Regions from separate parts of the Vreelandella sp. L-15 genome, predicted to be linked through region 2. Evidence: predicted binding sites of a transcription regulator. Region 2 holds the regulator's gene; the other holds the start of a gene.
The links. Region 2 encodes FliA, which starts transcription of late flagellar genes. Its sites were predicted from a motif close to CTAAAGTTNNNNNNNNNNCNGCCGATA; they were not measured.
Positions count from the first base shown of each region.

Region 1: a site for FliA is predicted at 13,956-13,982, ahead of fliD (flagellar filament capping protein FliD). Genes of this name have one in related genera too.

Region 1 covers NZ_JBSXNN010000079.1:62,621-78,135, forward strand. The annotation lists gene AC13CY_RS11735 (hypothetical protein) at 329-625, shown strand; gene AC13CY_RS11740 (heparan-alpha-glucosaminide N-acetyltransferase domain-containing protein) at 817-1,923, shown strand; gene AC13CY_RS11745 (serine hydrolase) at 1,953-3,071, shown strand; gene AC13CY_RS11750 (peptidylprolyl isomerase) at 3,127-3,405, shown strand; gene AC13CY_RS11755 (transposase) at 3,538-4,911, shown strand; gene AC13CY_RS11760 (ABC transporter ATP-binding protein) at 4,957-5,892, shown strand; gene AC13CY_RS11765 (ABC transporter permease) at 5,889-6,650, shown strand; gene AC13CY_RS11770 (nucleoid-associated protein) at 6,697-7,341, shown strand; gene AC13CY_RS11775 (IS1380 family transposase) at 7,546-8,943, opposite strand; partial or broken gene AC13CY_RS11780 (nucleoid-associated protein) at 9,045-9,428, shown strand; gene AC13CY_RS11785 (exopolysaccharide biosynthesis protein) at 9,611-10,204, shown strand; gene AC13CY_RS11790 (hypothetical protein) at 10,523-10,843, opposite strand; gene AC13CY_RS11795 (UDP-glucose dehydrogenase family protein) at 11,010-12,332, shown strand; gene fliD (flagellar filament capping protein FliD) at 12,510-13,859, shown strand; gene fliD (flagellar filament capping protein FliD) at 14,072-14,827, shown strand; gene fliD (flagellar filament capping protein FliD) at 14,794-15,471, shown strand.
Region 2 covers NZ_JBSXNN010000105.1:89,800-105,314, forward strand. The annotation lists gene AC13CY_RS17695 (heavy metal translocating P-type ATPase) at 1-126, opposite strand, end outside; gene AC13CY_RS17700 (MerR family transcriptional regulator) at 213-671, shown strand; gene AC13CY_RS17705 (ZIP family metal transporter) at 700-1,482, opposite strand; gene AC13CY_RS17710 (M23 family metallopeptidase) at 1,595-2,584, opposite strand; gene AC13CY_RS17715 (DsbA family protein) at 2,584-3,261, opposite strand; gene AC13CY_RS17720 (cation diffusion facilitator family transporter) at 3,375-4,289, opposite strand; gene AC13CY_RS17725 (bile acid:sodium symporter family protein) at 4,494-5,414, shown strand; gene AC13CY_RS17730 (hypothetical protein) at 5,525-7,294, opposite strand; gene AC13CY_RS17735 (hypothetical protein) at 7,369-7,536, shown strand; gene AC13CY_RS17740 (hypothetical protein) at 7,546-8,301, opposite strand; gene AC13CY_RS17745 (adenosylcobalamin-dependent ribonucleoside-diphosphate reductase) at 8,360-10,471, opposite strand; gene AC13CY_RS17750 (hypothetical protein) at 10,666-11,256, shown strand; gene AC13CY_RS17755 (OmpA/MotB family protein) at 11,400-12,071, opposite strand; gene AC13CY_RS17760 (motility protein A) at 12,076-12,891, opposite strand; gene AC13CY_RS17765 (RNA polymerase sigma factor FliA) at 12,931-13,632, opposite strand; gene AC13CY_RS17770 (flagellar protein FlhE) at 13,659-14,009, opposite strand; gene AC13CY_RS17775 (hypothetical protein) at 14,181-14,780, opposite strand; gene flhF (flagellar biosynthesis GTPase FlhF) at 14,777-15,515, opposite strand, start outside.

The DNA.
Region 1 (15,515 bases), on a different contig from region 2:
CTATGTACCTATTTATTATGTCAAGTTAGCCGCGGTGCGGGGCGGCATGAATCGCTGGGGCTCATGTGCCAAACGTAAACAAGATTTTGCTAATTAAAAATCGCGATTCACCTTGTTTCAGTTAATGAATTTTTTATTAAGTAGTTGAAAAATAGTGTTTATATTTATTTTTGGCATGCCCTGGTATGGCGTCTGCAGTAGTTGGGTAAGAGCGAAAGGTTAGGATGACTCGCCGCTCTTATCGATCGTGAATCTATCGTGAAGACATAACGTTGTTAAATGTTTAACGCTGAATTGAACGAAAGAGTTGCCATTAGGAGGCACGACCATGAAAAAGGAAGCTCTCAAGAAGTTAGGTATCCTGGGTGTATCATTTGGTCTGGTAGCGAGCCCGCTCGCGTTTGCGATGGAAGAGCCTGAAGAGCAGCCCGCAACGCCGCAAGAAGAGACCATGCAGGATGATCAAGGCACCTACAACTCCTACGACACCGAGCAGGAGCAGGGGTCGACTACTGAAGGCGTGACCACCGAGTACGAAGAGGAAGAGCAAGAATTTACTTACGAAGAGGAGGAGGAAGAGCAAGAGCAGTGGGAAACGGAAAAGGATGACACATCCGGCCAGTAAATCCATTTTAGCGAAAGGAAGTCCTTCCCCTCACGCTCACGGATGAGCAGCACAGTGCCCCGCCCATTGCGGGGCACTGTTGTGTTGGGTGAGTGGCAACGTTTAATAAAGCGCAATAGCACACTAGGTGAATAGGCTATGGTAAAAGCAATGTTTCCCTAACACGAACACCCTACAAGGACGTTGCTAACGTGTTTACCTGGCAAGAAGTGCCACGCCTGCCTCGTGCGGAAGGGCGTATAGATGCGATTGATCTCGCCCGTGGTATAGCGATTGGGCTGATGATTCTCAGCCATACGGTGAGTGGGCTGATTGGAATACGCAACGTGCCCGATTGGGGCATGGTGCCCGTCCATTTTCTCACTAAGTTCTCTTCTTCCCTGTTCATCCTGGTCTTCGGGATTGCGCTCACCGTGGCCTTTTTAGCGTCTACCCAAACAGAGGCGTGGCCAAAACGGCGGCTAAAACTATGGGTGCGCGCGGTTGAAGTGTGGTTTTGGTACAAGGCGTTGACGGTCGTCGAGATGCTGCCGTATTACGCCCCAGGCGATATTGTTGATGCGTTGCTTTATCAGCGCTTTGCGATTTGGGTAGAAATCCTCGGTTTTTACGCCATCGCCCTACTGTGGGTGCCGCTGGTACTTCCATTATGGGCACGTACACCGCTGTGGGGGCGGTGTGCGCTTATTATTGGCTTAACCGCGCTCTCCGCTTGGCTGCAGGGGCTGAGCTTTGGCGGTAACGACACCTTAAAAGCGCTGTTGGTAGACCATGAAGACCATTACACCTGGGGCCAGCTTAGCCGTGCGCCGTTAATTTTGGCGGGCCTGCTGATCGGTGAAGCCTTGCTGCGCTGCTATTTTGATACGGCGCTAAGGCGAAAGCTGGTGCTGGCTCTGGTGGGCGTAGGGGCTGTCATGGTCGCCGCGTTCTATGGCTTGGCCTTTGCCGAAGGCGATGTTTCTGCTGCGATGCTGGCGGTGGCGAATAACGACGGCAAGCACCCGCCTGGGCTGAAATTCACGCTGTACAGCGTGGGTGGCGCGCTGGTTATTTTAGGCGCTGCACTCGCTGGTGGAGCTACGGCAGCCAAGGCGCTACGGCCATTAACGATGGTAGGGAGCGACGCGCTCAAAGCGTTTATTTTCCATATTGTGATGATTTTTCTGGTGCTGCGTTTTCTGCTGGAAGGCGAAGGCATTTACACCTATCCACAGGCGCTTGGTGTGGGTGGGCTGTTAATTCTTGGAGCCGCATTGTGGATTTGGCTAACGCGCTGGATTGCCCGTTACAAATAGCCCGCCACTCGCCGCGGTAGGAGGTAAGGTTGCGACATCTTCAACGCTGGCTAGCCGCAGCGCTGCTGTGTGCTTTATTGCCAGCCAGCACCGCGGTATTGGCAAGTACGAACTGGTATTACGAGGTCGATAAACAGAGCCCTTGGCAAGGCGATGTAGATGCGCGAATAAGCGCCATTGAAGAGGTGTTTGGCGGCGCGCTAGGTGTTTATGTTCAGAACCTCGCAACAGGCGAGGCGTACTCCTGGCAGGCAGACGACCCCTGGTATTTGGCCTCGCTGATTAAAGTGCCCGTGGCGTCTCAGGTGCTGGCCGAGCGTCAGGCGGGCACGCTCTCCTTGGATGAACGCCTGATCCTGGCACGTAGCGACTTTGTCGATGGCGCCGGGCCGGTCAACTGGCACGACCCCGGTACGCCCATCTCGATTCGTTATTTGCTTGAGCAAATGATCACCGTCAGCGACAACACCGCCACGGATATGCTGATTGACCGTGTTGGCTTGGATGCCGTGAACGCCCGCGCCCGCCGCATGGTCGCCGCCAGCAACGGCCAGCCGGGGCACCTTGGCCCCATCAGCAAGCTGGTGGAAGTGCGCCAAGGGGTATATGGCCAGTTACACCCCGGGGCTCGCCAGCTGAGTGGGTTGGATTTTATCGCCCTGCGTCAACACGGTGTGAACCAGCGCTCCGCTGCGTTGGCCCGTGTGCTGGGCGTGAGCGAAGAAAGCTTCGGTCAACCCGACTACGACCACGCCTTCGATGCCTACGAAGCCACCGGTGAAAACGTGGGTACGCTGCGTGCCTACGGCGACCTACTGGCCAGCTTGCATCGCGGTGGTATGGAAGAGGTGAATGGCGAACAGCGCCAAACGCTGCTGGCGATCATGCAGCGAACTAAATCTGGCGAGCGGCGCTTGAAACAAGGCCTGGGCAACGAATTCACCTTTGCGCACAAAACAGGCACGCAGCACCGGCGAAGCTGCGATGCCGGTATTGCGTCGCGTGCCTCTCAAGCGGGTGGCGCGGCCAATGGCCCCTGGGTCATCGTGGCCTGTGCTCGTGGGCCGCTCTCGGTGCAGGCCCATGAGCGTGCCCTGGCGAGTGTGGGCGAAGCGCTGCGTTATAGCGGTGCCTTGGGTCACGACTAGCAGCGAGCGTGATAAACTGGCCTACCGTATTGGGTTTTTTATTAAGGAGTTCGTTATGGCTCGCGCCAGCGCCCGTCATATTTTGGTAAGCAGTGAAGAGCAGTGCAACGCACTGAAACAAGAGATCGAAAACGGCCGCGATTTCGCGGATGTAGCCAAGCAGCACTCCAGCTGCCCTTCTGGCCGCCAAGGCGGTGACCTGGGCAGCTTTGGCCCCGGTCAAATGGTGCCGGAATTCGACAAAGTCGTCTTCAGCGGTGAGCTCAACAAGGTTCACGGGCCGGTACAGACTCAGTTTGGCTATCACTTGCTCGAAATCACCAGCCGCACTTAATACCTTTTAAAGGCCGTCATGCATCGCGGCAGCCATGTCGCGGTGCCATTGACATCGCGCTGCGCTGGTTCTGCGCTGTCCCGCGATGTAAGGAGACTATCCCGCGGCCAGGGAGCCGAGAGAGGAAGTGTTATGACCACCGTCACACGCATTCTTCATGCAACGAGTCCGGATCTTTCGCGTTTGCTGGCGATGTGCCGGACGATGGGGTTCATTCGGGCCGACCTTTGGCGCCGGTACGGTGCCCTTGGTACCGTTGGCAAGAGCGCCAGCGCCGTTCGCAAGGAAATAACCCAGGGTGGCTGGCATACAGACTTGCCACTGGATGGCACGGTTCGCGCCGAATCCACTAAGGATGTGATCAACGACATCCTGACCTACAAGGCGGCTGCCAAGCACAAGGTGCGCCGGGCCGTGGCCGCACGCACCACGGACGAAACCGAACGCAAACGCCTCTACACGCTGCTGAAACAGGACAAATGGCTAGAAGATACCTATCTGCATCGCATGATGCGCAAACATTTCAGGCATGGCAAAAGCCAGTGTAGTAACCAGTTCGTCGTCCGTTCCGACAAGCACAGTGAGCGAATCATCGACGGCCAACTGGTTATTACATTGCATCTGTCCAAAAAGGTGGGCGGCAGCATCACGCTATACACCACGACGTCAGGCAAGAACGTCAGCCTGGAAAAGAAGAATCTGCGCGTCATCGTTCGGGAGGGAAAGGTCGAGATCCATTATGCCTACGAGAAACCGCCAGGGCGGCCTCATGGGGACAAGGTAATGGGTGTCGATAAGGGCTACACGGAGGCCTTCACTGACTCGCAAGGCCAGCATCATGGCGAGTCGTTCGGTCAAGTGCTCACTGCGTACAGCCATCAGGTATCCGCCACTGGCAAGGCGCGCAATCGCCTGCACGCCCTGGAAAAGAAGCATCGGGCGGCAGGACGGATCGCTAAGGCCGAACGCATCCGCGCCAATAATCTGGGTAAGAAGAAGCAAGTGGCTCGCCGCCAGCGCACCCAGCAGCACCTTCGCACCATCGCCTATCAGGCGGCTCATACCATCATGGACGAGGCGGCGCTTCTCGCTTCGGAAGACCTGACTCAGCCCATCGCGGGCAAGGTACAGTGGCGGGATTACAACCGCCGCATGAGCCACTGGGCCAAGGGGGTGCTGGCCCAGGCGCTCGACGAAGTATCGCAGCAGCGTGGCACCCGTCACGACATCGTGAACGCCGCCTATACGTCGCAAATGGACTCGATCACGGGACGCCTGGAAGGTGAGCGCCGTGGCGACAAGTTTTACCGTGCAAACGGGGACGTGATCCAGGCGGATGTCAATGCTGCGCGGAATGTCCTGGCAAGGCTTGATGACCCCGACATTACGCGGTACATGCCGCACGGCGAGGTCAAGCGAATATTGTTGGGACGTTTCTCCGGCGCAACTGAGCGTCAAGAGGCCCGAGTTGTTTGCCAGCACGGCATGTCAACCGGGTGCGGATAAATCCTTTTTGGCCAATGATGGCCAAGCTTTAAGGAGCAGTACGCCTTGAACGACCCCATCATTACCATCGATGGCCTGAATAAAACCTACGAAGGTGGCTTTCAGGCGCTCACCCGCGTGGATTTAACCATCCAGCGCGGCGAAATTTTTGCACTGCTTGGCCCGAACGGGGCGGGTAAAACTACCTTGATCAGCTTGGTATGTGGCTTGGTCAATCCCAGCGAAGGTCATGTCATTGTCGATGGCTTCGACAGCGTGCGCGATTACCGCCAAGCCCGCGAGCGGATTGGCCTTGTGCCGCAAGAACTCACCAATGAAGCGTTTGAAACGGTCTGGAACACGGTGAGTTTCAGCCGTGGCCTGTTTGGTAAATCCCCCAACCCCGCCCATATCGAAAAAGTGCTCAAGTCGCTCTCGCTGTGGGATAAACGCCACAATCGCCTGATGACCCTCTCCGGCGGTATGAAGCGGCGGGTGCTGATTGCCAAGGCGCTCTCCCACGAGCCACGCATTCTGTTTTTGGATGAGCCGACCGCCGGGGTGGACGTCGAGCTGCGGCGGGATATGTGGAACGTGGTACGCGGGCTGCGGGACGATGGGGTGACGATCATTCTCACCACCCACTACATTGAAGAAGCCGAAGAGATGGCCGACCGCATAGGCGTCATCAATCGCGGCGAGATCGTGCTGGTGGAAGAGAAAGCCGCGCTCATGAAAAAGCTGGGCAGTAAGCAGCTCACCCTGCAGCTCCACAGTCCGCTGGCAGAATTGCCGCCTGCGCTGGCGCAGGAAGAACTCAGCTTGGCCGCCGATGGCTTTGAACTGGTGTACACCTACGATGGCCGCCAGGAAGAGGAGGGGCGAGGGATCTCTACCCTGTTAACGCAGCTAGAGCAGGCGGGCATCAGCTTTAAAGATCTACACACCCGGCAGAGTTCGCTGGAAGATATCTTCGTGGACCTGGTGAAGGAGCGCTCATGAACCTCTATCCCGTTCGTGCGATTTACATGGCGGAGATGGCCCGCACTCGCCGCACGCTGCTGCAGAGCATTGTCTCGCCGGTGATCTCTACCTCGCTCTACTTTGTGGTGTTTGGCGCGGCGATTGGCTCGCGGATTACCGAAATTGGCGGGGTGAGCTACGGCGCGTTTATCGTTCCTGGTTTGATTATGCTGATGCTGCTGACCCAGAGCGTCTCGAACGCCTCGTTTGGAATCTTTTTTCCCAAGTTCTCCGGCAGCATCTATGAGATTTTGTCGGCGCCGATCTCCTATTTGGAGATTGTCGTGGGCTACGTAGGGGCGGCGGCCTCGAAATCGATACTGCTGGGGCTGATCATTCTCGGCACGTCCAGCTTCTTTGTGCCGCTTGAGATCGCCCACCCGTTTTGGATGCTGACGTTTCTGGTGCTGACCGCCGTCACCTTTAGCCTGCTGGGCTTTATCATCGGCATCTGGGCGGATGGCTTCGACAAGCTGCAGCTCGTGCCGCTGCTGGTGATTACCCCTCTCACGTTCTTGGGCGGCAGCTTCTACTCCATCGATATGCTGCCTCCGTTTTGGCAGAGCGTGACCCTGGCGAATCCGGTGGTGTATCTCGTCAGCGGTTTCCGCTGGAGCTTCTACGGCATTAGCGATGTCAGCTTGGGGGCCAGCGTGGCGATGATTTTGCTGTTTTTGGCGGCAAGCCTTGCCACCATTGCCTGGATTTTCCGCACCGGTTACCGCTTAAAGCCCTGATGCTGAAGTGACCTCTTCGACGTTTTTATAAAGGTAATGCCTGTTTATGCCGCTACTGCAAAGTACTGTCTACCGCCTTGAGCCATCCCTCGACGGCGAACGCTTAAGTGTGACGGCCCCGCCTGCCGAGGCCGCCGCCAGTGACGACACGGTGATGGCCAGCCTAGTGAATGCGCTAAACGACACCTACAACACCAAAGCGAAGGGCTGGGGGCGCTTTGCCGAGCAGGGCGAGCAGGCCGGGCCGCTGTTGGCGTGGCTCACGGCGTATCAAGCCGACGAGCAAACCTTTGCTCAACTGGCGAACGCGATGGCCGAGCGACTGGCCCAAACGCTGCAGGGTCAGCTCTCCGTTGGCGGTTACTTGGTCATTGCCCATCTACAACAGGGCGATACGGAAACGCTGCTGATGGCCCTCATTCACCAACGGGAAGGTATCGGCTTTAACGACGCGCACCAAGCGGTGCCTGCCGCCCAACTGAACACGAGCCAACTCACCCTGGCAGCCCGCATCAACCTGACCCAGTGGCAGAGCGGTGTGGAAAGCACGCAGTACGTCTCGTTTCTAAAAGACCGGGGCGGTAAAAAGCTCGCCGATGGCGTAGCGGCGCTGCTGGGCATGGAAGAGGGCATCGATGCCCCCGCCGAAACCCGCACGCTGCTGAAAGCCTTTAGCCCGAACATTTCATAAACACCCCAAGCAGCAGCCACGAAATTTTCTCGGTTAGCCCATTACGCCCAGATATGAGAATTATTAGTAGTATGCGCGCCAATGTCGCTCTGATGTCATCCAGTCACCGGCCTTAAGTGTTTATTATTCGATCAATTCCAGCGTCCGGGCGAGGGAAGGCCTCCCGAGCCCGAGATGGAGGTGGCCACGAGCGCCGACGGCGGCTCAGCCGGTGTTTAACCTGGGCCGAGGCAGGCGATATAACCGTTCGGTGACTGTGTGCAGAAGGGCCTTGACCGGGCAGCTACCTGGCAGGTGGAGCTTGATGCGGTCTTTGTACTGCACCACCCGTACGGCCAGCTTGAACAGCTTGATGATGACCGTCGAGGGCTGGGCCTGGGACAACTCGGTGCCTTGCAACAGTTCGGCGCGCAAGGCGTGATGCAGCACATAGGCGGCGCAGGAGAAAAACAGGCGCAGGTGGTTGGCCGCAAAGCGGCAATCCGAGGTGCGGTCGCTGGCCAGGTCGTTTTTCATCATCTTGATGAAATTCTCGTCCTGGCCCCGGGCGCAATACAGCTCGGCGTACAGTATTTCCGGGGTTGACTCTTCCAGGGAGGTGACGACGAAGCGGGGGTTATCGCCGAGGGCCATGGTTTCGGCTTTCAGGACAGTGCGAAACGCCTGTGGCCAGGAACGGGCCTGATAATCGATCTCGTGGAAGGTGCGCGAGCGTTGCGGCGGGGCCTGTTCCGCGAGGCGAGCGTTATGGCAGCGGGTATCGTGCAGCCGCCGGGTGGATTGCAGGTGTGGCTCGGCCAGTTTTTTCAGACGGCTGTTGCCGGCCAGGCCGAACAGAAAATCGGTGTACGGATCGTCGAGCGCCAGTTGCATCAATTCCACGTTGGCGAAATGAGCATCACCACGCAGCAGGATGCGGGTCTCGGGCCAATGCTGGCGCAGCCGTTTGAGCACCCGCTTGAGGATCATTGCGTTCTCTGCCCCCGTCGGGCGTTTGCCGGGGCGCAGTGCCGCGGTAATGAACTTGCCCGACAGACCTTCAAACAGAAACAGTGGCAGGTAGCAGTGACTCTGGTAATGGTGATTATAAAACGCCAGTTCCTGTTGGCCGTGGGTCTGGTCTTCGGAGTGATCCATGTCCAGCACGATCATCTCTGGAGGCTTGGCGTAGCTGGCGACAAACTGCTCTACAAAGGCCTCGGCGAGACGGTAAAGGTCGCGGGTGTTAACGGCATTTTCCAGGCGCGAGAAGGTCGGTGCGCTGGCCAGATCCTGCTCTGGCTCAAGCGGCTTGCGTTCGGTGCCGAGCTTGAACATCGGGTCACGGCGCAGGGTGTTGGCGTCATTGGCATCGGCATAGCCACAGGCGATCTGGAAGATCCGCTGAGTTAATAGATCGGAAAGTGAGTGGTCGATATAAGAGGCGTGACGGCGGTCGTCGATGGCCTGGGCCAGTCGATGAACCAGGCCAATCTGTTGGTCCACCCCACGCAGCAGCAGGGGGCCAAAGTCGGATGACAACGCTCCGCCCTCGAAATCAGCTCGCACGGTAAAGCCGGCAAAGGGAGGAAAGCGCAGTTGAGTTGGGATAGAATTGGACATGGGCGAACCTTGTTTAGCTTCTTCCGAAGCGTTATTGGCGTAACTCCCATTATATCAATGGGTTGGGCAAGGTTCGCCTTTTTTTATGAATTTTTCGGGTTAGCGACTACGTCGAAAAAGAGGACCTGGACGACGACGCCAGCCGGGAAAAAACCGATACTCTGGTTGATTACGCCAACGAGCAGCTGCGCCGAGGCGAACCCATGACGCTGGAAGAGCTCTCCGAGCTAGTGGATGAGAAGCAGCCCAAGGCGTTTTACGACCATATTCGCAACGCCGACTACGGCCTTTCGCCGGAAATCCCGCCGGACAAACGCACTATCAGCCAGTTTCGCCGCTTCACTGGCCGCGCTGGAGGCGTCTCGATCAGCTTTGATTCACACCTGCTGGGTTCCAGCATTGAGTATGACGAAACCCAGGACCGGCTGATCATCAAGCAAGTGCCCAAGCAGCTCAAAGAGCAGCTTGCCAAGCGGAAAGAGTGACAAGGTTAAAAGGGCTTGAACAGGCAGCGTAAAGCTTGGGTGGCGAGCGGCACCAGGGGCTAACCTATAGAGGCCAAGCGATTAACCAAGCAGCGATGTTCAACAGGCCTGAGCTAAACAGATCGACGCGAAACATACCTACTTTAAACAGAGCTCAATGGCAAAGGAGCGCCGCAGTGCCTATGAAAGAAACGCAGGATGCGACGAATTTAACCGAGCTGATCCACGCCATGGAACGGATGGAGCGGGAAAACGCGCAGGTCAGTGTGGATGATGTGGTGCATGCGGTAGGGAGACGCTCGTTTGGGCCGCTGCTTCTATTGGCAGGCTTGATAACGCTGGCGCCGATTATTGGTGATATCCCCGGCATGCCAACACTGATGGCGGTGTTAGTGCTGCTGACCTCTTCACAGCTGCTGGTAGGGCGGGAAACGTTCTGGCTGCCTAAATGGCTGCTTAAGCGTTCTTTATCACGGCAGAAGTTTGATAAAGCGCTGCACTACATGAAAAAGCCCGCCAAATGGGTCGATGGCTTGCTGGGCGTGCGCTTGGCTTGGATGACCGGCTACATCGGTATTCGGGTGACGGCCTTCGCTTGCCTGCTGGTGGCGTTAGCGATGCCACCCATGGAGTTCATCCCTTTCAGTGCCAATGGCGCTGGATTGGCACTCACGCTGTTTGGGCTGGGGCTGGTGGCCAGAGATGGCCTGATGCTGGCGTTGGGATTCTTGCTTACCGGCGTGACCTTCACGGTAGTAGTGATGAGTCTCATCTAATGCTTTACTAGGTTTTTCGCGCTGATTGATAAGGCGGGCCGCGATAGGGGGGGCTGATTACGCAAAACAAAACAAAGCCTGCTAGGCTGGAAGGGTCAGCTCAAGGGTGAGCAACCATCTGCTTTCTCGAAAACGCAACAAGCAAGGAGCACCGTTATGCGTAACATCATCTATATCGTGGGTTTGATCGTGGTAGTGCTGTTTATTCTTTCCCTACTGGGCCTACGCTAAGCGCTACGCTGCTGTACCACTCACTCTATCCCCCTGGCCTGTGCTGCCAAGCGCCCGCTCCTGTCTAGCGGGCGCTTGGCTAACGCGTTAGGCGCAGTCTGCGGCTCCCTGCCCAAACATATCAAACATCAGCTCGCGGCCCATGGCTGTTAACACAAAACGGCCATAGTCATTAAAAGTGGCGGCATCACTCTCTTCCAACACTTGCTGGCAAAGCGCCCAACGGGGGTGCTGATGGCTCAGAGAGATCAACTCCTGGTGCGATAAACCACGCTGTATCAGGGTGATGGTTTCAAGCACATGGCCGCTCTCATAAAGCAGTTCCGCTACGCTAGAAAGGCAGTGGCGCAAGCTGCGCTGTACGTGGAAGGAAGCAGTGGTCGCGGGGGATAATGCTTCAGCGGGCATGGTAGGTTGCTCCTGCAATCGCAGCAAAATGGGTGTGCTGCAGTGCATTATAAAGCAGTAGGAGTGTTAGACCAAGGTCTATGTATTGGGCTGAGTTTTGCGTGTCATCTGAATTACAAAAAAGGTGTGATAGGCTTGCGGCACTCCTTTTTAGAGCTGGTTGATTATGCAGATTAGTGTCTTTGGTACCGGATATGTAGGGCTCGTGGCAGGTGCGTGTTTGGCGGATGTGGGTCATCAGGTCATCTGCATGGATATTGATGCTAACCGCATCGCACAGCTTAGCCGTGGTGAGATCCCTATTTTCGAGCCAGGCCTGAGCCAGCTGGTTACCCATAACGTCGCCGCCGGACGCCTGCGGTTTACCACAGATGCCGCCCACGCGGTCACCGAAAGCGACACGCTGTTTATCGCGGTGGGCACCCCGCCAGACGAAGGTGGCAGCGCCGACCTGCAGTACGTATTAAGCGTCGCGGAAAGTATCGGCCAGCACATGCAGGGCTATAAGCTGGTGGTGGATAAATCGACGGTGCCGGTAGGCACCGCCGAGCGTGTGAGAGACACCATCAGCCGCGTGCTACAGCAACGTAAGGTTGAACACCCTTTCGATGTGTGCTCCAACCCTGAGTTTATGAAAGAAGGCGCTGCCATTGACGACTTCACCCGCGGCGCCCGCATTATCGTAGGCACCGAGAGCGAGCGGGTAAAAGAGCGCATGAAAGCCTGCTACGCGCCATATAACCGCAACCACGACAAGCTGATGTTTATGAGCGTGCGAGCGGCAGAACTGACGAAATATGCTGCCAACGCCATGCTAGCGACCAAAATTAGTTTCATGAACGAAATGGCGAATTTAGCGGAGCGCTTAAAGGTTGATATTGAAGATGTACGCCGGGGAATCGGAAGCGACCCGCGTATTGGCTATCACTTTATTTACCCTGGTTGTGGTTATGGCGGCTCCTGTTTTCCGAAAGATGTGCACGCCCTTGAGCAAGCTGCTTTGCAATTAGGTTACACGCCGGAATTATTAAAAGCCGTAGAAGCCGTTAATCAGCGCCAAAAACAAACGCTTTACATAAAACTGCAAGAGAGCCTCGGTAACTTAGAGGGGAAAGTGATTGCTATTTGGGGGCTAGCATTTAAGCCCGGCACCGATGATATGCGCGAAGCGCCCAGCCGAGCACTGATGGAAGCCCTGTGGGCAGCAGGGGCGAAGGTGCAAGCGTTCGACCCGGAAGCGATGGGTGAGTGCCGAAGGCTGTATGGCGAGCGTGACGACCTGATGCTCGCAGGTGATCGCATACAGGCAGTAAAAGGTGCCGATGCACTGGTTATTTGCACAGAGTGGAAAGAATTTCGCACCGTTGACTTCACTTGGTTAGCAAGCCAGCTAAACAATAAATTAGTGGTAGATGGGCGTAATTTATACGCACCCAGCGCGTTGAGTGAGGCGGGTGTTTGCTATGTGGGTGTCGGTAGAAAGTCTTAATAAACATAGGTTTATAGCTTTGGTTTGTTGTTTCTGATAAATGGGTAAGCCCAGGGCTAATAAATTTGTTAAAGTTAATAGTCTCAATGCCGAATAAATCACTAATTAGCTAACTTGAATAATGGCTGCCGCAAAATCGGTAAGACGGCCGCACAACGCGAAAAAGGGACGTAACGCATGGCTTCCATTTCATCACTGGGTATCGGTTCAGGGCTTGATCTCAACGGCTTGCTAGACCAACTGCAAGAAGCCGAACGCGGCAAGCTGGAACCCATCGAGCGACAACTGGAAACCCAGCAAACCAAAATTTCCGCCTACGGCCAGCTGAAAACGGCCCTTTCTGCCTTTCAGGACGCAGCGGATGCTCTCAACGACAGCACACTGTATGAGAGCCTCTCGACCAACGTTAGCGGTGAAGCATTCACTGCCACGGCCAATGGCGAAGCGCAGCCCGGTAGCTATAACGTATCCGTCACTCAGTTAGCCACATCGGGCACCCTGGCAACCGAAAGCGTGCCGGATTCAACTGCCGCCCTGACCACAGAAGCGACCAAGCTGACACTCAACTTTGCAGGCGCTGAGCAAGCTGACGTTGTGGTAGACATTGCTGCCAACAGCACGCTTGAAGAAGTACGCGATGCCATTAACGCGAAAGAAGATAGTGGTGTCTCTGCCTCTATTATCTTTGATGGTGAAAATTACCGGCTAGCGCTTAATTCCACGCAAACCGGTGAAGACGCATCTATCTCAGGCATAACGCTAGGGGAGGAATTTGGCGGGCAGTTGAAATCAGAGTTTACGCAAGCAGGCCAAGATGCGAAATTGAATGTTAACGGTGTGGCCATCACTAGCCCTACCAACCAAGTAGAGGGAGCCATTCAAGGAGTAACACTGAACCTTCAGGAAGAGGGAAATAGCACCGTGGCAGTAGAGCAAGATACTCGTGCAGTACGCGAAGCGATAACCGGCTTTGTCGATGCCTACAACGATCTAAAAGGCACCATTGGCGAACTCACCAGCTTTAATGCTGAAACGGGCGCTGCTGGGGAGCTGCTGGGCGACAGTGCGGTACGCACGGTGGAGTCTCGTTTACGCAGTGTGCTGGGTGGAGGTATCGAAGGCCAGTTCTCCATGCTGACGGATATCGGTATTTCACTACAGCGCGATGGCACGTTGGAAATTGATAGCGGCAAGCTAGATGATGCCATTGCCAATGATCAGGATGCGCTCTCTGCCTTTTTTGCAGGCGCTGCCGATAACGAAGGCATGGCAGGCCAAGTCAACCAAACCATCGAGCAGTTGCTAGGCACTAATGGCACGGTATCCGGCGCGATTTCAGGCGCTGAAACCCGCATTGAGTCGCTGGGCGAGCGTTACACGCGCATGGAGCAATCCATCGAGCAGACCATTTCTCGCTATCGTACCCAGTTTGGCCAGTTGGATAGCATGATTGCCCAAATGAACCAAACCAGTGACTACCTCACTCAACAGTTTGATGCGTTGGATGCTCAGTTAGGCCGCAATTAAGCTAACATTGGCAAAAACGCTGCAAAACGACGCCTGCGCTAAGCAGGCGTTTTTGTTGGGGTAATGGGGTATTCGTAGTTAAGTGATAAAAAAGGCCTAAAGTTAGCCGCTGTTCCGTCGATAAAAAGACTATTAAACTCAGTCGCAACGCCACTGTTGGCGCACTGTATCAATGACTGTGGGTTTAGCCTTTTGCATCGAGGAACATCTGCATGGCGACAATAACCTCTCTAGGCGTCGGCTCTGGCCTGGATCTCACCGGTTTATTAGATCAGCTTCAAGAAGCGGAGCGGGGCAAACTCGCGCCGATTACCCGCCAAAAAGAGCAACAGCAGGATAAGATTTCTGCCTACGGCCAGCTGCAAACATCGCTAAACAGCTTTCAAGATGCTGTAGCGAAACTCAACGACCCGAAGCTCTACCAAAGCCTTTCCGCCAACGTGCGTGGCGATGCCATTAAAGCCACTACCTCCGCCAGTGCGCTGCCCGGTAGCTACCGGGTAGAGGTATCGCAGTTAGCCACCTCTGGCACCCTGGCCTCAACCCGTGTGACTGACCGAGACACCCCGCTAGACCTGCAAGGTGCAACGGCCCTACGGCTGGAATTTGGTGGTGCGGACGCTGTGGATATTGATATCGCCCCCGGCAGCAGCCTTTCGGCGATACGCGATGCCATTAACTCCAATAAAGATGCAGGCGTTAACGCCACCATCATCAACGATGGCCAAGGCTACCGGCTGGCGCTCAGCTCTAAAAATACCGGTGCGGATGCTTCTATTGCCAGCTTTAGCTTTGTCGATACCAGCCAATCCCCTGAAGTCACGGTGGCAGGGCCCTTTGCTGAAGATGCCGCCACCAAGCGTGCTGGCGAAGATGCAGCGCAACCGTCAATGGCATTGCCATCAGCAGTGCCAAAAACCAGATCGAAGGGGCCATTCAAGGAGTCACGCTCAACCTGGCAGAGTTGAGTATTGCCGAAGGCGAAACGGCGACCAGCACGGTTAATGTAGAGCGCGATACGCTCAAGCAGCGCGAAGCGATTAGCGGTTTTGTAAAAGCGTTTAACGACCTAAAAGGCACCATTGGAAAACTCACCAGCTTCAGCGGCGATGCCGACACTGCCGGTGAGCTGGTAGGCGACAGCACCGTGCGCACCATTGAAAGCCGCCTGCGTAGTGTGCTGACGGGAGGCGTAGCCGGGGGCGAGCTTTCCACGCTTAACCAGCTAGGCATTACCCTGCAACGAGACGGCACGCTGGAAATGGATGACGATAAAATCAGCGATCTAGTCGCCAATAACCCCCAAGCACTCAGCGACTTTTTCGTAGGTGGCGAAGCAGGGAATGGCTTGGCAGCCCAGCTCGACAGTACCGTAGAGCGAATGCTTGGCGATAACGGAGTAGTCAAGCTAGCGATTAGCGGTGCCGAAAACCGAGTGAAAAGCCTAGACGAGCGTTTTGAACGCATGGAAGTGACCATCGAGCGCACCATCAGCCGCTACCGCACCCAGTTCGGCCAGCTAGATAGCATGATTGCCCAGATGAACAGCATGAGTAGCTACCTAACCCAGCAGTTTGAAGCGCTAGACTACCAGCTAGGCCGTAAAAAGTAGCTAACGTCATGGTAGCCAATAACGCCAAAAGCGGCCTCAACGGG
Region 2 (15,515 bases):
GACTTCCTCAATGCCTTCCAGTCGCTCTAGCGCCGACACAACCTTGCGCTCACAACCGCCGCAGTCCATGCCTTCAACACGCAGCGTCAAGGTGGTAGGCGCTGTTGTCGGCGTTGATGTTTTCATGGTGCCTCTCCTGCCAATGGGCTATGGTTTTTAAGTGTAAACCTTGTAGCAACTACAGCTTCAAGCCCTGCGTAAGGAGTTTTACCATGTCGATGATCGGCCAAAGTATCAGCATTGGTGAGTTAGCACGACGAGCCGATTGCAAACCTGAAACGGTTCGCTATTACGAGCGTATTGGGCTGTTGCGCGATGCGACACGAACCGGTGGGGGGCAGCGCCGCTATGGAGACGACGCTGTGCGGCGCTTGACCTTTATTCGTCATGCCCGTGACTTTGGCTTTTCGGTGGAGTCAGTGCGAGAGCTTTTGGCCATGTCAGATCAACCTGATATGCCTTGCCAAGAAGTCGATGCCATCGCCACGCATCACCTAAAGAAAGTGGAGTCCCGCCTTCAACGACTGTCCATACTGCGTGAGGAGCTTCAACGGATGGTCACACAGTGTGCCGGTGGTAAAGTGGAAAGCTGCCGAATCATTGAGGTCATCAGTGATCATCAGCTCTGTATCACTGAAAAATCGCACGGAGGGGCTCACGACTTGGGTTAGCACTAACGCTACGCCCCACGCCCAATGGTTAGCCCAGCGAAACATCCAAAAACAGCATGAGTACCAATCCGATGGAGAGGCCCAGCGTGGCCTTTTTTTGGTGCCCGCTTCGATGAGTTTCGGGAATAATCTCATGACTGATCACATACAACATCGCCCCCGCTGCAAAGGCCAACCCCCAGGGCAGTAGCGCTTGTGACATGCTGATGACTCCAGCGCCTAATAAGCCACCTAACGGCTCAACAAGCCCCGTAAGGGCGGCAATCGTCCATGACCGCCAACGTGAATAGCCCACGCCTAGCAGTGATACTGCTACGGCCAGTCCTTCTGGGGCATTCTGAAGTCCAATGCCAATCGCTAGTGGAATGCCTCCTTCGCTTCCCCCTGCGCCGAAGGCCACGCCAACGGCCAGCCCCTCTGGCAGGTTGTGTATCGTAATGGCAATAATAAACAACCAGATACGACGTAGTGAGGCAGCCTCTGGCCCTTCTCGCCCCTGTTCGAAGTGCTCATGAGGTAAGAGTTCGTTCAGTAGTGCGACCATTCCAATCCCTAGCAAGATGGCCGCACAGGCAATGGCAGCAGGTACCACGCTACCTCCGTAACGCAGCTCCGAGGCTTCTAAGGAGGGTATGATCAGTGAGAAGAAAGAGGCCGCTAGCATGACGCCAGCGGCGAACCCCAACGCTAAATCGCGAACACCACGATTCGGTCTTTTGGTAAACAAGATAGGAAGCGCCCCGACAGCCGTCATCAAGCCCGCGGCAAGGCTTCCCAATACCCCCATTGTGACGAGAGAAACCTCTTCCATACCGATTACCTGTCTTGTGGTAGATGAGTGATCACAGCGCTAGGGTTCCATAACGAGGCAAGCACACGTTCACGTTACTAACAATCCATGCAACGTTGCTAAGCACGGGTGGTTACGGCTCGTTAAACGAGATCAAGTCATAAATGGACGCCGTGCCGATAGCTTGTTCCAAGCGATCTCTTGCCTCGTAAAGTGACGCTTGATATTCACCTTGAGTCGGCTGCTCACCCAACATGATGCGTTGACCTTGACCAAGGGGATCAACAGGCTGGTTATTGACTCTCACTTCGTAATGCAGGTTGGGGCCCGTGGCGACCCCGGAGGAACCTACCTCTCCGAGCGACTCTCCCGCATTGACTAAATCCCCAACCACTAGCTGTGGGGAGAATCGGCTAAGGTGTGTGTAGCGACTAATGGCCCCTGTGTCGTGCTCCACCTCGATCACCTGCCCATATCCCCCTTGGCGACCCATAAAGAATACGCGCCCAGGTGCGGTGGCAATGACCGGCGTTCCTGTCGGCGCAGCCAAGTCAATTCCATTATGAGGACGCATCCCTCCATACACAGGATGTCGCCGATTCCCAAAGCGAGACGTTAAGCGGGCACTAAGCACGGGCAACCGCAACGTGCCTAGCAGGGTGTCGCTTTTGAAAAGAGCTACGTCCCCCTTTTGGGTGACCGGCCATATGACCTCCAAGGGCTCTGCCTGATCAGGCAGAGCGGCATAACTGAGGCGTGGTGGCCCAACACGGGCGCCGTCCTGGCGTCGATCTTCCTCCCACACTAATTGAATACGTTCACTGCCAGAAAACTCCAGCGGCGCTGCGATAAACTCGCTGAGCAGTGTTTCCAGTTTAGTGGCGAAACGCGTTGGGACACCTTCTGCTGCCAAGGCCTCGTAGAGGGTGGTATCAATGACGACATCACGCCCAAAGGTTAGGGTATCAACGCTATCGAGCGGTAATGTGCCTTCTTGCTCGCTAGCCGCCTGTAACTTGACAGGGCTAAGTTCAGACGGAGGCAATGACAGATGCGTTTGCCAATTGGCTTCGGCTAGCAAGGGGTAAAAGCCCACCAAGCCTAGTAACCACCAGCGCTGCATCACTGGCCATCCTCTTCCCCAGAGATCTCCGCTACTTCACTCTCGACGGCATCAATCAGCTCTTGCATACCAAAGGGGTCTAAAGGCTCGCCATTGACAAAAAAGGTAGGTGTTTGGCGAATCTGATTGGCTCTGACATCCGCCATGTCTTGGTCAATCACCGCCTGCACCTCAGCAGAAGTCAGTTGCTCTTCGGCAGCCGCTAAATCAAGGCCTCCTTGGCTCGCGATATCGAGGATAGCGGATTCATCAAAACTGCCATGTGAAGCCCATTGATCCTGGCGAGCCAGCAGCCTCTCCAGTACCGGTTCAAAGACGCCCTGACGACGAGCAACTTCTAATACCCGAATGGCCTTGTCCGATACGTCGCCGTGGAAAGGAGTGTAGCGCACGATGAGCCGCACTTTTTCTGGGTAGGTTTCCAGAATACTTTTTGTCAGGGGATAGAAAGCACGGCAGGCTTCGCAAGCCGGATCGAAGAATTCCACAATCGTCACCGGCGCGTCTTCTCGTCCCAAGAAGGGGGAGTGTGAACGCACCAAGGAGTCCTCGGCCTGGACACCGCTCTCTTTTGCTGCCTGAGCTTGCATGTCTAAGAGGGCAGGCTTCGATACGGCGACGATCGCAGCGGTCAGCATTAACGTACCGGCCAATATAAAAGACGCTTTTTTGAACATGTTTCTCTCTCTGTCTCAACGATGGGGTGGAAAAGTAGGGTTGAAAAATAAGCCAATCGCTATGGGAGTAAGCTGCTCGCTATCTACCTGAGCTGGGAGCCGGCCTCGGTCTGTCACTCATGCCCATATAGATTGGCATTTTGATGCGCGTGGTCACTATGCTCAAACTCTAGGCTGGAATGAGCAATACTGAAGCGCATTTTAAGCTGCTCCTTGATCTCTGCTTTGACGGATTCAAGCTGCTGCCAGCCGGTTTCTGTCAGAACCACGTGGCAGTCAAGGGCTGCCATGTTTTCCTGCATCTGCCATAGATGCACATGGTGAATATCCTGGACTCCCTCGATATCTCGTACGGTCTCAACGACTGCCTGCCCGTCAATGTCCGGGGGAGATCCCAGCATTAGCGTACGGATAGGGCCGCCAATTTCAGAGAAGGCTAGGTAAAGAATATATAGCGCAATCCCTATCGTGATCGCGGGGTCTACCCAGCGCATGTCGTACAGTAAAATAAGCGAACCACCGATAATCACGGCGATGGAGGCAAACGCATCCGATAAGTTATGCAGAAAAAGGGCGCGGATATTGACACTCTCTTTTTGCATTGACCACGTGAGCATGGCGGTAAGGGCATCGACGACGAGCGCGACGCCACCAATAATCACGATCGTCCATCCCTCTATCTCAGGGGGATCGACCATCCGCATAGCGCCTTCGTAAATCAGGTAGACACCGACAATAATGAGGGTGGTGTAATTGATGAGTGCTGCCACTATCTCGATGCGGCCATAGCCAAAGGTCATATGCACATCGGCAGGCCGTCTGGCGATTTTACGAGCAGCAAAGGCAATGACTAATGCTGCCAAGTCAGAAAAGTTATGTAACGCATCAGCGATCAGCGATAGGCTCCCCGCCATAATGCCACCGACGATTTGAGCGATGGTTAAGAGCCCATTGGCCCAAATGGAGATGCTGACGCGCCGGTCGCCAGAGGCAGGATCAATGTGGGGATGATCATGATGATGTCCCATCTGTTACCCTCTCTCGAATTATCTGTTCTTGGTACTATAAAACCTCTAGCAACTAAAGCTTCAACCCTTGAGCATTATCTATTTGCATCGCTGGATTGGGAAGCACGTCCCTAGCTACCAAGGAGCCTTTGTGTGCTGGGCCGAAGGTGATCATGTTTTAGGTGCGGGGCTCAATCCACTTCAACCGGTAACGTCCAATCCACCATGGGTAGATTCATTTATTTTGTCGAGGCGCACCTTGTCTGGTTTGTAATCGTCGTCGCGGGGGGAGGCTTACTCTTTCCGGCCACCGGAATAATGCTTAAGTTCGCGATTGGGCCATTACTGGCATTACTGATGTTGATTATCAGCCTCACATTCGATGCGCATGCAGTGCGCATCGTGTTCCGAAAGCCGTCACGGCAGTTGTTGGCATTGGGGCTGGTCTATGGGCCTATGTCGATTGCCGGGTGGCTAACGGGCCGTCTATTTTTTGGAAGCGGCCCGCTGGCTGCTGGCCAAACCTTGCTCGGCACGCTGCCGACAGATGTGTCTTCTCCTCTTTTGGTACTGATGGCGAAAGGCAATGTGGCGCTTGCCGCTGTTTTCAACGCAGTCAACACCGCGTTATGTCCGTTTATTGTTCCCTTCCTGTTTTTATGGCTCACCGGCCTTCAGTTAGACGTGCCGCTTGGATCAATTATTCTTGAATTAACACTAATCGTGCTTCTTCCTACCGTGATTGGGGTCAGCTTGCGTACAAGGTTCTCGGCTTTCTTTGCACGGCATGATTCAGCGTATGCAGGGATAGGGTCGATTCTGTATCTGCTGATCCTACTCGCCGTGGTCGGGCCGAATGCCACCACGATCATTGGCTATGGCTGGTATGCGTTTGTGATTGCGGGCGCGGCCCTGTGCCTCAATTTGATTGGGTACCTGGTAGGTATGTCCTCACGGTTACTCACCTCTGATCGCAAAGAGGTGATTACCTATCTTTTCACGGTCAGTAAAAAGGAATTCAGCATCGCTGCAGCGTTTGTCGCTGCTTCTGGCTTGCCATCAGAGATCGCAATTCCAGCCGCTTTTTTTGCCGTGATTCAAATGATCACTTCGCCCATCGCAGCGAAGATCCTCGCCCGCCACTGAAGGGATGGCCGTATCGGCTCTTCGTCAGAAGAGCAACCTGCACACGGGGTGTACAGGTTGCTCTTAGCGACAAAACAGACACCGCTACTCATAAAGGTGGCAAATAGTACCTATGCTAAGTCACTGCGACCAATACTGACCTTGCTAAAAGCATTTAACACAGAGGCTTCGCAGGGTATCTGTTCCTTTTTGGATTTAGGGTGCTTGAACGTATCGGCGAATCCTGGGCAGTGACCAACTAGTTTTTGGACAACACCTTCTACGTGCCGCACGTTAGACAGCACTTGGCGTAACCACTGCTCGAAGCTGCCTTGGTGGCTCAGCGTGAAGACTAAACCTTTATAGGAAGGAGGCTTGGATGCCTCCTCGCTACCGCCAGCTCTGGGTTTTGGAGGGCGTCGTTGGATCTCCATGAGATAGAGCGTTTGATCTAACACATGCACCCGAACGACGAGCACCCCGCGAGGTACCTTGGTCTGAGTATCAATGTAAACCCAATTAGCGACTGACGTTTCCACCTCCTCGTCTATTTCGAAAGGTTCGAGGCTGATTAACCGAGGGTCAGGAGAAGTGCTGAATCCGTCTTCAAAGGTAAACCAGCTAACGCCACGAATCGTTGCGGGATAGGCCGATTGTAAATAGAGAAGCGCATTCCACATATCACGTAGAAAGCCCTGTGATTCCAGTGTAATAGGAGCATGAATAGACGCTTGTCCCACTCCCTTCCCTGACCCATGTGGCTCCCCAGTGGAGAAAATGGTTTCGTCACCCGGAACGGGGACGCCTCGTGTATCGGGCACGTTTTTTCGGGTATATCGTTTATCCAAGACGGCGCGAGGCTTACCTAAAATAACGAATTCGTCCTCAGTAAGGTCTAGCCAGGAAGAACCATGGTCGGGCTCGTCATCATCCGTCAGGTCAATGACATCGGGGATGTCTTGAAGCTGATGATAGGGGAACTGAGAGGGGGCATCGTCGCCATCGGTGGCTGGTACTGTCGTTGATTTCTCTCTTTCACGGTGGATCGTGGCACCATCGGGCTGCGTACAGCCTAATATCTGCAAGCCTAGGAATGTGTTGCCACCATCAATTGGAACGCCAGAAACAGAGATTTCCCCGCTGCCTTGAAACCATGGGGTGGCTTTTAAAAGCATCTCATCTGGCGTGGAGCTGGTTTCAAATTGTGAATATATATATTTTGCAGCGCGCTTGGCATACGGATCGTACAACATATGCGCGAGCAAAATGGCATCGTGTTTATGAACATGATAGGTAAATTTGACAGGCCACGTACCTGGGGATGCAGGCGCATCAAGCGGTCGATAAAGACGTTTTTTGACTTCTTCCCAAGGGTAAGTGGCGAGCACTCGCTTGATTTCAGAAGATCGGCCGTAAACGCGAATAAAAAATTCTGTGCAAGGGATGAGCAAGTGTTTGCCATCTGGAAGGTCAAATTCAATCAGGTATGTTTTGTGCTGATTTTTCTGGGGTAAGTAGTTCGAGTCATGAAAAGCGGTATAGAGGCTTCGTCCTGATTGTCGTAAATCATCTAAGGTGACAATTCGCCAGCCGCCTGGAGAAAAAGAAACGGAGAATTTTCTTTCCTCGTAGGCAATACGCGAGCTACTCACGCCCTTTTCCCATACTGACCCTATTCTCAATAGCCCAAGATGCGTTAAGACAGTCTCACGTCTCATCACGCCTCCTAAGTTATTTTCATGGTCGATGGTTCTTAAGAAGATATGGATTTTAGGGACGCTTCGTAAGCGATTGTTCTTAAATATAGGCCCGTACCACCAAACGACCAAGCGCTCTGCCTCGTTTTTTAGGGTGCCATCATGGAAGCTAAAGGTTCTGGATTGTTTAAGAGAAACGGTCACAAAGGCGCACTCTATGTAAACTCAACATAGAGATTGTCGCAGCAATTATTGTTTAGTCGCAACAATTGTTGGAAATGACACCAGTACACGTGATCCGTACTTTTAGTGCGCTCAGCGAAGATGGGCTGGTGTTTCGCGACCGCCATCATGTCTCAATCCCCAACCTTGAAGCGCTGGCCACGGAAGGGGAATTTGATGACTGCTACCTTACCGATAATATCAGGCCGTTATTTGACGAGTGATGCCAGCGGCTAGCCGCACTTTGACCAGCCGCACCCGGCATAACAGGTTGGACAGCCATCCATCATGATCAAATCACCCCGACACTCAGGGCACGTGCCTACCGTAGCGGGGCCACCGCTTGCTTCACCAGAAGACGATGCGCCGGCAGAGTCTTCAGCCGCCGGGGGCTCCTCCGGCTGCCAGGCATGTCCATGCTGCATGCGGTGCGCATAGCGTGCAACCAACGTCTCCACCGGCACTTGGTTGCCCTCCTGATCTAAAAAACCGCGCCGATAGAGAATCCGCTGAATCGACCAAGCAATCGCCGCCACTTCCGAGTCGTGAAACATAGGCTTGTTCCAGCGATTCATGCCACAGCGTACCAAGCCTTTGTCCCAGGCGACTTTGCGCAGGTCTGCCACGGCTTGAGTGACATAGCCCCCACGCGCTGCAAGCGACAGGCTGCGCATGGTCGCAGTAATCCACTGGTGCTCGCTGGAGAGCTGGCCCGAGGGAAAGAAGAACTCCACCGGACGCTCAATCACCACACGCTGGCCGCCAATCACGCCTTCCACTGGCATAAACGAGACCAGCAAGTAGACCTTCTTGCGCCCTTCAGCCCCCACATAAGAGATTTTTTCAGACACTGCTTCCAGTGTGCCTTCCGGGCGCGATGGAATGCGGACCGTTAATGGGTCTTCATCTGGTAGCTCCGGTGCAGGCGCGGGCTGCCCTTGTTGCTTAATACGGTAACCGACAATTTTCGACGTAATTTCAACCGCCATAACGTTCTCCCCAGTTCTTTAGACAGCTCATCAAGCTAAGCCTTGCTTGCGCTTACGATTACCATTTGCCGTAGGTGCCCTCTTTCAAGGCATCAAACAGGTTAGCGGCGTTATGCTCTTCACCGTCGTAAAGCACCTTCTCATCGCCGGTTAGCTCAAGGGTTTCACCATTTTCCAGCTCAAACACATAGGTGGTGTTTTTCAGGTCATCCTCACGCACCAACACGCCTTGGAAGGCTTCCGGGTTAAAGCGGAAGGTAGTGCAACCTTTCAAACGGCTCTCGTAGGCCTGCAGATAGAGGTCTTGGAACTGCTCAAAGGGGAACTCGGTGGGTACATTGACCGTTTTGGAAATCGCCGAGTCCACCCACTGCTGAGCTGCCGCTTGAACGGCGACGTGCTGCTCGGGAGTGACCGCGTCAGCGGTAATAAAGTAATCCGGCAGATCGCTCTCTACCGCATCGGCAGCGATAAAGTGGCGGTAGGCCGCTAGCTCAAACGACACGACCTCCACCTGCTCCTTGGTCTTTTTACCGGACTGAATGATGTTGCGGAAATAGCGATGGGAGAACGACGGCTCGATCCCGTTAGAGGCGTTGTTGCCCATGGAGAGCGAGATGGTACCCGTGGGGGCAATCGAGCTGTGGTGGGTAAACCGCGCGCCGTGCTCGGCGAGCTGTGCCACTAGCTCCGGCTCAAGCTCGGCCACTTTGGCCATGTATTGGCTGTAGCGGGCGTGCAGAATCCGCCCCGGCACCTTGTCACCTACCTCGTAGCCGTCGCTGGCGAGCTGAGGGCGCTCGCGCATCATCTTAGGCGTAATGGTGTGCTCCTCTTCAAGCACTGGCGCCATGCCCTTCTCTTTAGAAAGCTCCAGCGCCTGCTTCCACCCTTCCAGGGCCAAATGACGACTGACCTCTTCAGTGAATGTCAGAGACGCCTGGGAGCCGTAGGGAATTTTCAGCATGGTCAGGGTCGAACCAAGACCTAAAAAGCCCATGCCGTGGCGGCGTTTGGCTTCAATTTCCCGCTGTTGCTGGGGGAGCGGCAGGCCAGCAATTTCCACCACGTTATCGAGCATACGGGTGAAAATCGCTACGACTTTGCGATAGCGCTCCCAATCAAACCGCGGCTCGGCGCTAAACGGTTCGATCACAAACTTGGTCAGGTTGACCGAGCCCAGCAGGCAAGCGCCCTCTGGCGGTAGTGGCTGCTCGCCGCAGGGGTTAGTCGCGCGGATATCTTCGCAGAACCAGTTGTTGTTCATGCGGTTGACTTGATCGATTAGGATAAAGCCCGGCTCGGCGTAGTCGTAGGTGGAGGACATAATCGTGTCCCACAACTCGCGAGCTTTAATCACCTCGACAACACGGCAGGCCACGCGCCCTTCGGCATCCACCGTGTAGCCCTCTTCCACCACCGGCCAGTCGCGGTAAATCACCTCTTCGACGCTCACATCCTCTTTCTCACCAGGATGCAGTGGGAAGGCCAGCGGCCAATCGGCGTTGTGCTTCACCGCTTCCATAAACTCATCGGTAATGAGTAGGCTCAGGTTAAATTGACGCAGCCGCCCTGCTTCGCGCTTGGCTTGAATAAACTCGCGCACGTCCGGGTGCCCCACATCGAAGGTACCCATCTGGGCACCGCGACGGCCTCCGGCCGAGGCCACGGTGAAGCACATCTTGTCGTAGATATCCATAAACGCCAGCGGGCCATTGGTGCCCGCTCCTGCGCCAAACACAAAGGCACCTTTATGGCGCAGGGTCGAGAAGTCGTAGCCAATACCGGCGCCCGACTTCAATGTCATACCCGCATCGACCACGGAGTCGAGGATATCGCGCATAGAGTCACGAATAGTGCGAGAAACGGTGCAATTAATCAGACTGACGGCGGGCTTGTAGGCTTCGGCTCCCGCATTAGAGAGAATTCGCCCAGCGGGAATAGCACCATTTTCCAGCGCCCAGCGAAATTTGGGTAGCCACTCATCGGCCTTTTCACCCTCTACGGCAGCTAGGGCCCGGGCCACGCGCTCAAAGGTCGCTGCGACATCTTGATCCACCGGTTGGCCATGACGATCTTTTAACCGATATTTGGCATCCCAGATTTCCCTAGATGGAGCCTGCATAGGGACTTCACTGGATGTCTTCATCGCCTTGGCTGCGGTACTCATGTTCACGAAACTCCTTCACGATGGGTAGCGATCGCGCTAAAAAACGGGCCGATTATACGCGGCATCGTAGGGGAGTATAGCCCCGAATTTCTACTATATGGGCCGTTTTTTTGATGCCAACAACACTAGATATAGAAAAATCAGCACCTTGCCCTTTTGCTTATTCCCAACACGCTATAGGCTTAAAGTTTTCGATGACGATACGACCTATGAACTTCCTGAAAACATCAACTTTCGCCGTCACCGCCATGCTGCTTGTCACAGCTCCCCTTTCATTGGCCGCTACATTTAATGTGGAAACAGTGGCTACCCATGGGCACTGGCAATCCATGGCGCTGACCCTAGGAGAAGAGCGCCACTTTCGTGCTGTAGAGACCCACAGCTACTCCGATGCCACGCTAAGCATAAATGCTACTCAAGGAGTCTGTGATTTACCGTGGCTGGAGATGCGCGTCACCCTAGCGCAGCAGCAGGGTGAGAGCCGAGCGGTGAATCTGGTACCCACTCGGCTGCGGATTGGTGACAACCCGATTGTCGATACCATGGCGGAGTTTATTACCGAGCGGGGCGATGACGGCTTTTATGCCCATTTTTATTTGAGCGATATGGAGACGCTGATCGCTGAGATGCAGTCGGGCGAGCAGCTGTTTTTAGGATTTGACCAGGGTGAGCAGGAACCGTGGTACATGACCTTTAGTTTGGAAGGTGCTGGCGATGCCATTCAACGCATGCAGTCGCTGTGTAGCGGCGCCTCTATCACAGAGGCACCTGCTCCTCCGGGTTAAGCGCACGCTCTTCCGCAACCTCTACTCGATTACGGCCGCTGTGCTTGGCTTGATACATAGCGGCATCGGCCCGGGCCATCAGCGTTTTACAGCTGTCAGTAGCGAATGATGCTTCGACACGAAGATAGCCTCGAGATATCTCTTTACCCCTTGACCTGTTGCTTCAGCAACAGCTCAACGCGTCGGTTGGCAGCTCGCCCTTCCGCAGTAGCATTACTTTCCATGGGTTGGGTGTCGGCATAGCCGACGGCCCGCATACGTGAAATGGCAATACCTTGCCGCTCTAACTGGCGTACCACTGCGATAGCTCGTCCCACTGAGAGTTCCCAGTTAGACGGAAACCGAGCGGTCGCGATCGGCACATTATCGGTGTGGCCCTCAACGGAAATTTGACCATCAAAAGCCTGTAGCACCGGAGAGAGCCGTTCTAACACAACTTGCCCCTGGGGCGTTAGCACATCATTGCCACTGGGAAATAAAAGGCTATCGTCAATACGTAGCGTAACGCCCTCTTGCCCCTGGGAGACACTCACTCCAGGGATATCAAGCCCTGCCATTTGGGGATGTAAGCCATCGTGGCGGGGAAGTATTCCTGTGGCTAGGCTAGCCAATGGCAGTGACGTAACGGCATTCGAGGGATCCATGATACTGCTTTCACTCCCTTCGCCACCGCCGGATGGCGTAAGCGCCAACAGCAGTACAAACAGGGTAATCAGCAGCGTCAATACATCCAGGTAACTGGTCAGCCAGCTCTCGTCACTCTCCCCCACTTCGGCGGGAAGCTCCAAAGCATGCCGTGAGTCGCGGTCGAGCATGGCGCTACCCTTTTAATGCGGAACCCATATCGGGCCGAGGCTTAACGTTCGAGTCACGAATTTCGTCGTGGTAATTCGCTACGAAGGAGTTAAGCGTCTCTTCAATAAACGATGGCAGACGGCGCTTGGTAATTAGCGAAATGCCTTCCAGCACCATGTTCATAGTGATAAGGCGCTCTTCCGTACGCCGCTCTAGCTTCACGGCAATCGGTTTAAACACCAAATTGGCCAACAGGATGCCATAGAAAGTAGTCAACAGCGCCACTGCCATCCGGGGCCCAATTACTTCCAGGTCACCCGCATCCATCACTTCGAGCATGTTGACCAAGCCTACCAAAGTACCAATCATGCCAAAGGCCGGTGCATAGGTGGCCATGGTGCGGAAAATTTGGGCTTCAGCATGCTCGCGGGCTTTCAGCCGCGCAATACGCCAGCGCAGCATGTCGAAGATTTCATCCTCTTTTGTATTCGCAATGACCAGTTGAATACCGGTGCGCAAAAACGGATTACGGGTATGTTCCAGTTCTTTCTCAACCGCTCTAACATCCCCCTTAAACCAAAGGCGCGACATGGAAACCAACTCATTGATGTCATCTCGCACATAGGTGTTTTCACGGCGGAAAACTAAACCAACCAGACGCACCACACGCAGCACTTCTTTCAGCGGATAGCTGATAAACGTGGCCGCCAGCGTGCCAGTGACCACAATGGCAAGCCCCGGTAAGTTAATAAAGCTCTCGGGAGACTCTGCGGTAAAAAATAAAACGCTTACCAACAACAGCATGCTGGCAAATATACCGATCAGCGTAGATGGATTCATCAACGGCTCCTCGCCGGTTATGGTTAGTGAGTGAGAGGATTAATTAGTCTCATGTAGGCGAGCACGCAGCCGACTCACCGCCTGGCTGTGAAGCTGTGAAACCCGTGATTCGGTGACACCGAGCACAGCGCCCACTTCTTTTAGATTCATCTCTTCTTGGTAATACAGCGCCATTAGCAGCTTCTCGCGCTCGGGCAGTGCTTCAATGGCGTCGATCAGCGTTTGCCGCTGCTGTTCATCCAATAATTGTTCAAACGGCTGTCGGTGAGTGTCGTCCCCCGCAGGCTCGCCGCCATCCGCAATGAGCTCTTCGAACGGCAATAATTTCCCGCTATTGGTATCGTTGAGCAGTTGCTGGTAATCACTTAGCGGCATCTCCAGTTCACGGGCAATCTCCCCCTCTTCCGGGGGGCGCCCCAGCTGCTGCTCTAAACGACGCACAGCATCATCTACCGCCCGTGCCGAGCGGCGTACGCTGCGGGGCAGCCAGTCACGAGTGCGCAGCTCGTCCATCATCGCGCCACGGATGCGCTGGCTTGCAAAGGTAGCAAATGTTGCTCCTTGGGCAGCATCAAAGCGCCCTAATGCCTCTAACAAGCCCACCATACCCGCCTGGATCAGATCATCCAGCTCAATACTCGCGGGCAACCTTACCTGCAGCGTTAAGGCCTGACGTCTCACCAGTGGCATGTATTGAGTTAACAGCTCACTCTGTTTGATCCTGCCTTGTGCTGTATACATCCTCGTGCCTCGCGGCTTAACAACCTTTACTGATAGTTCACGATCACTTGTAACCCCTGTACTCGCACAGGGCGTTGCCCTGGCTGCAGCGTAAACCGAAAGTACAGCGGTGCGCTCGCCAACATTCCCGATAGAGCGGTCGTGCTACCGCGCATGCCTGATAGTGCAACACAGCGTTCAGGATGACATAGCCAAGCGTTCACAGGCGTTCCCGGCGGTGATTCAAAGCGCCATTGAATTCGCGACAGCACAGCATTACGCAGTGGGACGCCCGCTGGCGGGGTTATCGCCTGGCTGCTGCTGGTACGGTCGCTCATTGCTACCATCACACTAGGCACTTGGCTGCTCCAACTGCCGGTTGCGGCCTGCGTATTCAACGCGAAAAGCCATAACCCTGCTACTAGCCCTAAACAGCCCATTTTTCTTACTGTTAACAACTTTGCAGGTTTTATCAACGCCTCAATAGCCATCTGCTTAGCGTTACTTACCCAACTCGCCAAACTCTGCATAACTCTCCCCTTGAGCGACACATGCACCCTGGCCCGCCGCTAGCGCGCCAGCAGCAGAAGCTCAATATCTAAATAACGAGCGGAAGCATTGCCCAAATTATCCAGCAACCCCCGGCGCGGCAGGTGGGGTTCATGAAGGGCTAGAAGACGCTGCGGACCACCATGCTCGCGTAATTGGCGCAACACTCGGTACATGGTGGCAAAGGCGTCAGCATCACTGTTGATCCACAACGCCCAGCGTGAGTAACGCTCGGCTAAGTCAGTCAGCGAGGCGCTGTCAGGCATGACAATATGAACATCCCAATCCTGTGGGTCTCCTGCCCATTGCCTCCCAAGGGCCGACCATTGCCCCAGCCGACCTCGCACTTTGTCCACCTGCGCTGCGCCAGCATGAGGTAAGCCTACTACCACTAACGTTTTTTTCGGTCTTGGAGGCGCCACGGTGGCAGGCTCGGCAGCAGCAGCTACCGTCGGTGCCATGGCCTCCTGGGTATACGCGGCGGCTTCCTCTTCGTTAACGGGTGCGGCAGGCACTGTCTCGTCACTTTCCACGTTATGGCCGACTTCATCAGCACCGCGCTGCTGGCGCTGTAAATCGGCCCATTTGCGCAGGCCAGCCGCCTGATCCTGGCCACTCATACCACGCCCTCACGACTGACGCTACCTAGCTGACGAATGGCATCGCGCGCCATCAGAACGTGTACTAATGCATCAAGCAGTGCCGTATCACGCCGCTTGCGCTGGGTTCCTAACAAGCGCAGCAAATCGGCTCGCAGGGCCTGAGCGTCCTCATCGTCAACGATATCTAGATGGCCAGCTACTGCAGCCGCGCCGCTGGCCATCAGCAGGCGCAGCTCGCTGCTGACATCACCCCCATCGGCCTCTTTAAGCTGCTGCCAAGCACGCTTGGTGAGCGATGCCAGTCCGTCACTCTGCAGTTGAGTGATTAAAAGCGTTAACACATCGCTGCCCAAACGTGCAGGCGTTAGCCAGTAGCGGCGCACGATTCGCTTAGTGCTTTCAGGGTCGCTTACCTCACCGACCCACGCCAATACGGGGTTACCTGATACGTCCTGCGCTTCAACATAGGCGCTGGAAAGCTGCATGCTTTGCCCGCGGAAACGGATGCCCACGCTATGGGTTAAGGTGCTTTCTTGGAACAGGGAACGCAGGGTATAGCGCTCGCCCTGGCAGTATACCCGCTGGCTCGCGGGCACCATGCTGACCCACGTCAGATGCTGAGCGTTTAGCCAAGCCAGCGCCTCAGCGTCTGGCAGGGTAGGCAGCAGATGAACCGCAACATCTCCTGCACAACGCACCAAACGTGGCTGCCAGCCCGCTAGCTGACGGTGCTGAAGGCGAGTCAGTGCCAGC